2 linked regions of the Salinigranum rubrum genome follow. Each later gene encodes a partner of the first gene's protein in a complex. Links are inferred from orthologs where the notes say so. Each region holds a gene or a part of one and is shown in the gene's direction. Other genes may lie near its edges. The genes, in order: C2R22_RS04195 and C2R22_RS17470.

Region 1 (3,193 bases):
GTCCAGCCGAACGAGGCGGTGACTGCACCGGGGAGCGCTTCCCACGGCGACGTCACCAGTCCCGACGGAACGTAGTACAGCGCGACGAACGCGACCGTGAGGGCGAGCCACAGTCCGGCGAAGGCGACGAGTCCGACGACGCGGCCGAGGGAGAGAACCGAGATGAGGAGGTTCACCGTGACGACGGTGAGAGCCGCCGTCACCAGACTGCCGACGACGGCGACGGCGTCGAGAAGCCACTGTCCGAGCGACCCCCCGGCGGTTCCCTCGACCCGCTGGACGACGGTTCGGACGTCGCCGACGAAGTTCGCACCGCTCCATCCCAGGACGGCCACGGCGAGCAGGCCCGCACCGGTTCGACCGGACGCGGTGGTCACCGACCGGTCGACCAGTCGCCTGACTGCCGGGGTGAGAAACTGCGGGAAGGTCCGCGAGAGTTCCGTCGCGTACTGTCCACCGACGGCGGCGAAGACCAGCACCAAGAGCGGGACGAACGAAACGAACGCGTAGTACGCGAGCGCCGCCGCCGGATAGCGAATCTTCTCCTCGATGGTCGTCCGGACGATGGCGACGATGACGGCCAGACACCCGGCCAGGCGACGCATGGGAGGGGGCTTGTACGTCCCGACAAAAATACCCCGAGACGTTCGTTCGCCGGGGCGGACCACACCGAACCGCGTGTGAACTACTGTCGAACGGCGAGGAGCCCCCACGAGCGAGAGAAGAACCAAACGGGTTTTAACGAGCGACGTCAAAAACCCGGCAAGGTAGATAACATGCAGATACCTCGCCGATTTAATACGTACTGTCCGCACTGCAACGCGCACCACGAACACGAGGTCGAGAAGGTCCGTACCGGCCGCGCGACGGGGATGAAGTGGGCCGCCCGCCAGGAGCGCCGTGGCGAGGCCACCATCGGGAACGCCGGCAAGTTCTCGAAGGTGCCCGGTGGCGACAAGCCGACGAAGAAGACCCACCTGAAGTACCGCTGTTCCGACTGTGGCAAGGCGCACATGCGCGAGGGCTGGCGCGCCGGCCGACTGGAGTTCCAGGAGTAACCATGGCAGGCTCGTACTACCGCGTCAAGTGCACCGACTGCGAGAACGAACAGATCGTCTTCGGTAAGGCGTCGACCGCTGTCAACTGCGCCGTCTGCGGCACGACGCTGGCGACGCCCACGGGCGGGAAGGCACAGATCGACCACGAAATCGTCGAAACCGTCGAGGCCCGCTGAGGGGGTTACAGATGAAGTACAGTGGCTGGCCCGACAAAGGCGAACTCGTGGTCGGCAAGGTCGACGACATCGCCGACTTCGGCGTCTTCATCGACCTCGAAGAGTACGAGGACAAGCGCGGTCTGGCTCACATTTCGGAGGTGGCCTCGGGCTGGATCAAGAACGTCCGCGACCACGTCCGCGAGGGACAAACGGTCGTCGCGAAGGTGCTCGACGTCAACGAGTCCTCACAGCAGATCGACCTCTCGATCAAGGACGTCAACGAGCACCAGCGCAAGGAGAAGATCCAGGAGTGGAAGAACGAGCAGAAGGCCGACAAGTGGATGTCGCTCGCCTTCGGCGAAGACGTCTCCGACGAGCAGTACTCGGCCGTCGCGAACGCCGTCCTCGCGGAGTTCGACAGCCTCTACGACGGGTTCGAGCAGGCGGCCATCCACGGCGCTGCCGCGCTCGAAGACGTCGACTTAGACGAAGAAGAGGTCGAAGCGTTCGTCGAGACCGCCCGCGAGAACGTCTCCGTCCCGTACGTGAACGTGACGGGCTACGTCGACCTCCGCTGTCCGGTCGGCGACGGCGTCGAGCACATCCGCGAGGCGCTCAAGGCCGCCGGCGGCAACGGCGACGTGCCCGAGGGGATCGAGCTCGAGGTGACGTACGTCGGGTCGCCCGAGTACCGCATCAAGGTTCGCGCGCCCGACTACAAGACGGCCGAGTCCGAACTCGAAACGGCCGCCGGACGCGCGCGGTCGGTCATCGAGTCCCACGGCGGGACCGCCACGTACCACCGCGAGCGACACGAAGACGACGAGTAGGGCCGTCGAGCGTGAGATGAAGTCCGACATCCGGGTCTGTGCCGCCTGGCGCGAGGCGCACGACCGGCCCGTGTACGCCCTCTCCGACACCTGTCCCGTCTGTGGCTCCGAAACCACGAACAGCGCCCCGGCCCCGTTCGACCCCACCGACGCCTACGGCGAGTACCGGCGGCGGTTGAAACGCAGGCGTCGCGGAGATGGGGAAGCGCCCGACTGACCGGGGTCGCTACCGTCAGGCCGCGTCCAGCGTGACCGAGACCGTGTTCCCCCGCGTCCCGCTTCCGAACGCGAGGTCGCCACCGGAACGGTCGACGGCCCAGTAGACGAGCCACAGCCCCAGTCCGCTGCCGTGGTAGACGGAGCGGACGTCGCGCTCGCCGCGGAGGACACGGATCTCCTGGATCGGAATCGGCGGGCACTCGTCAGCGACCGAGAGCGTGACCGTCCGGGCGTCGCTCGTGCCACCGGCCCCGTCGTCGTCGCTGTCGGCGACCCCGTCATCGCTGCCGACGACGCTTTCCCCGTCGCCATCGTCCTCGTGGTCGACCCTGACGGTGAGCGTGACCGTCGGGTCGTCCACGTCGGCGTGTTCGACGGCGTTCGTGAGGAGTTCGTAGATGGCGAGAGAGAGCTTCGGAACCGCACGGACGTCGACCGTCTCCGGAAGCGACACCTCGATGGTCGCCTCCGGATACCGCTCCCGGACGCGTCCGCAGATGTCCGTCGTCACCGCGACGAGGTCGACGACGACGGGGTCCGGGTCGTTGGTGAGGAGGCCGACGACGTCTCGCTCCTTGTCGACCGTCCGCAGGAGGTGTTCGCCCGCCCGGACGATGCGGGCGACGTCGGCTTCGACGGCTTCGCCCCCGTTCGAGCGGGCCTGTTCCGCGTGTCCGAGGATGAGGTTCATCTCGTTGCGGAGGTTGTGACGGAGGAGGCGGTCCATCACGAGGAGTTGGCGCTCGCGCTCGCGTCGGTCGGTCACGTCCCGGGCGAAGCCGACGACGGCCGAGACCGATCCGTCGTCGTCGACGAGCGGGTACCCCTGGACCCAGACCCACGTCCGGTAGCTGTTGGTGGCGTCGACGCGGTATTCGAGGTCGACCGACTCGCCGTCGGAGAGCCGCGCCATCGTCTCGTGGACCCG
Region 2 (3,125 bases), 2.7 Mb from region 1 along the record:
GGGTCGAACCGCCACACACCGACCGCGTCGGGTATGCGGTTGAGGTGAGCGCGGGTCACGTAACTCTCCGTCGCGAGCACCACCCGGTCGAACAGTCCGAGGCTCGCGTCGGTTCTGAGCTGCGATTCGAGGTCGCCCGGCGACCCGAGGTCCGGCTTGTTCTCGACGGCGACCAGTTCGGCGAACCAGTCGTCGGGGTAGCGGACGGCGCGGCGGACGCGGCGGTGCCCGCCGCGGTGTTCGGCCTCGAAGAAGCCGAGTTCCACTGCGCGGTCGGCGACCCGCCGGGCGACCTGCGAGGAACAGTGGAAGGCGCGCTCCGGTCGCACGGCGGCGCCGACGCCGACGTCGCTTTCGAGCGCGAGCGGCGGGATGGTCTCGGCGGTGATGGCGGCGCGGCGGTCGAACCCCGCGCCGGGGACGACGCCGACGACGTCGACGATGCGGCCGCCCGGATGGGCGACGCTTCCCCCTAACTGACGGGCGACGACCCACTCGGTCGTCGCTTCGAGGTGGACACACAGCGCGAGTTCGAAGGCGTACTCCCGCACGGGTGAGAGTGAGTGCGGAGCGGACAAAACCACACCGGCCGGAGGACCACACGCCGGTCGAGGCTGGCCCTCACGGCCGTGGTCGACGACCGCGGTACGTCACCCCACGGAGAGGGCGAGAACAGCACATTTATCAGTCGTTCGGGGCGAAACTTCCCCAAGATTACTCTCAGGAGGTCAATGGTGACAGACACAACACAGCAACCGGAGGTGAACATCGGACTCGTCGGCCACGTCGACCACGGGAAGACGACGCTGGTCCAGGCTCTGTCTGGCTCGTGGACCGACCAGCACTCGGAGGAGATGAAGCGCGGCATCTCCATCCGACTGGGGTACGCGGACGCGACGTTCCGCGAGTGCCCTGGCGTCGACGCGCCCGACTGTTACACCGTGGAAGAGGAGTGCCCTGACGGGTCGAAGAGCGAGGTCTTGCGGACGGTGTCGTTCGTCGACGCGCCGGGCCACGAGACGCTGATGGCGACGATGCTCTCGGGGGCGGCGCTGATGGACGGTGCCGTCCTCGTCGTCTCCGCGACGGAGAACGTCCCCCAGGCGCAGACGGAAGAGCACCTGATGGCGCTCGACATCATCGGCATCGAGAACATCGTCATCGCCCAGAACAAGATCGACCTCGTGGACAGGGACCGCGCGGTCGAGAACTACGGACAGATCCAGGAGTTCGTCGAGGGCACGGTGGCGGAGGACGCCCCCATCGTCCCCATCAGCGCCCAGCAGGAGATCAACATGGACCTCCTGATCGACGCCATCGAGCGGGAGATACCCACGCCGGAGCGCGACGCGTCGGTGGACCCGCGGATGTTCGTCGCCCGCAGTTTCGACATCAACCGCCCGGGCACGACGTGGGACGGCCTCACCGGCGGCGTCGTCGGCGGGAGTCTCGTCGAGGGGGAACTGGAAGTCGACGACGACCTGGAACTCCGTCCCGGCCGCGAGGTCGAAGAGGGTGGGCAGTCCGAGTGGCGGCCCATCGAGACGACGGTGCGCTCGCTGCAGGCCGGCGGCACGCAGCTCGAACGGGCCGGTCCGGGCGGACTGCTCGGCGTCGGAACGGGGCTGGACCCGTCGCTGACGAAGGGTGACGCGCTCGCCGGACAGGTGGCCGGCGCGCCGGGGACGCTCCCGCCGACGCGGGAGTCGTTCGTCATGAGCGTCGACCTCCTCGACCGCGTCGTCGGCGCGGAGGAGGGGAACGTCGAGGACATCTCCACGGGCGAACCGCTCATGCTCACCGTCGGGACGGCGACCACGGTCGGCGCGGTGACGAGCGCCCGCGACGGCGAGTGTGAGGTGAACCTCAAGCGACCGGTGTGTGCCGAGTCGGGGGCGAAGATCGCCATCAACCGACGCGTCGGTGCGCGCTGGCGCCTCATCGGAATCGGAACCCTACAGTAAGTGACGACGGTCGTGATGGACACCAACGCGCTCATGATGCCGGTCGAATGTGACGTCCGCGTCTTCGACGAACTCGCCCGTCTGCTCGGCGGGAGCGTCGAGGAGGGGACGCTCGACCTGGTGGTGCCGCGCGCCGTCGTCGACGAGCTGGAGAAGCTCTCGTCGGGGGGAAGCGAGGAGGCCGTCGCCGCGAGCGTCGGTCGTGACCTCGCAGACCGGTGTCGAACCGTCGACACGACGGCGTCGTACGCGGACGACGCCGTCGTCGAACTCTCGGACGGAAGCGACTACGTCGTCACCAACGACAGCCCCCTCCGCCGGCGACTGCTCGACCGGGGTGTCCCGGTCGTCAGCCGGCGGGGCCGCAACACACTTGCGATTACGGAACCGTAACAGGACTCAAACTACGCATGTACAAACGGGTACGACTCAAAGACACGGTGGAAGTGCCGCCCCGCCACCTGGCGGACGTCACCCCCGGACGGGTGAAGCGACTGCTCCAGGACAAACTCGAGGGACGGATGGACGAGGACGTCGGCAGCGTCGTCAGCGTCATCGAGGTACACGACATCGGGGATGGCTCTGTGCTCCCCGGCCGACCGGGCGTCTACTACGAGGCGGAGTTCGACGCCATCACCTTCGACCCACAGATGCAGGAAGTCGTCGACGGCAACGTCGTCGAAGTCGTCGAGTTCGGCGCCTTCGTCGGTATCGGTCCCGTCGACGGCCTGCTCCACGTCTCACAGATATCCAACGAGTATCTCGCGTACGACGGCGAGAACCAGCAGTTGGCCTCGACGGAGTCGAACCAGACGCTCGGCGTCGGCGACTCCGTTCGGGTGCGTATCGTGACGAAGAGCGTCGACGAGCGCAACCCGCGCGACTCGAAGATCGGTCTCACGGCGAAACAGCCCGGTCTCGGCAAACACGGGTGGTTGGAGGCCAAGCGGCAGGAGTCGGAAGCGGAGGCCGGTGACTGATGGCCAAGAAGCGACTCGCCTGCCGGGAGTGTCACCACATCAACGGCCCCGACAACCAGACGTGTGACCTCTGTGGCTCCTCCTCGCTGACCGAGGACTGGGCGGGCTACGTCTACATCACCCACCCCGAAGAGAGCGAGATCGCCGCGGAGATGAACGTCTCCGAACCCGGCGGGTACGC

The links.
Region 2: the proteins of C2R22_RS04195 (region 1) and C2R22_RS17470 are in contact, whole or in part, in a crystal structure (PDB 3CW2), measured with the Saccharolobus solfataricus proteins. The link is inferred for Salinigranum rubrum from one-to-one orthologs. Residues at the interface, in WP_009989173.1 of Saccharolobus solfataricus: Val185, Arg186, Thr187, Asn188, Glu189, Pro190, Leu191, Gly192, Val193, Glu194, Ile196, Lys197, Ile200, Ser201, Leu204, Ile217, Lys218, Ile219, Tyr220, Thr221, Ile222, Gly223, Ala224, Pro225, Tyr227; in WP_009988771.1 of Saccharolobus solfataricus: Asp222, Lys225, Pro226, Gly227, Thr228, Gln229, Phe230, Asn231, Leu233, Lys234, Gly235, Leu259, Phe273, Thr274, Lys275, Tyr300, Leu301, Asp302, Pro303, Ser304, Leu305, Lys307.

The regions. Positions count from the first base shown.
Region 1 is NZ_CP026309.1:883,912-887,104, reverse strand. What follows is about bases 270-3,145. They hold C2R22_RS04195 (translation initiation factor IF-2 subunit alpha), read left to right. Parts: upstream 270-1,245; coding sequence 1,246-2,046; downstream 2,047-3,145. Other genes in these bases: C2R22_RS04185 (PAS domain-containing sensor histidine kinase), read right to left, coding at 2,279-3,145; C2R22_RS04190 (RNA-protein complex protein Nop10), read left to right, coding at 2,063-2,263; C2R22_RS04200 (30S ribosomal protein S27e), read left to right, coding at 1,061-1,234; C2R22_RS04205 (50S ribosomal protein L44e), read left to right, coding at 777-1,058; C2R22_RS04210 (YhjD/YihY/BrkB family envelope integrity protein), read right to left, coding at 270-605. Also shown: more of C2R22_RS04210, read right to left, coding at 1-269; more of C2R22_RS04185, read right to left, coding at 3,146-3,193. UniProt on the Methanocaldococcus jannaschii protein: eIF-2 functions in the early steps of protein synthesis by forming a ternary complex with GTP and initiator tRNA.
Region 2 is NZ_CP026309.1:3,567,011-3,570,135, forward strand. The notes cover bases 40-2,847. They hold C2R22_RS17470 (translation initiation factor IF-2 subunit gamma), read left to right. Parts: upstream 40-731; coding sequence 732-1,964; downstream 1,965-2,847. Other genes in these bases: C2R22_RS17465 (DUF5787 family protein), read right to left, coding at 40-551; C2R22_RS17475 (PIN domain-containing protein), read left to right, coding at 1,980-2,357; C2R22_RS17480 (DNA-directed RNA polymerase), read left to right, coding at 2,375-2,847. In the rest of the region: more of C2R22_RS17465, read right to left, coding at 1-39; more of C2R22_RS17480, read left to right, coding at 2,848-2,944; transcription elongation factor subunit Spt4, read left to right, coding at 2,944-3,125. UniProt on the Methanocaldococcus jannaschii protein: eIF-2 functions in the early steps of protein synthesis by forming a ternary complex with GTP and initiator tRNA.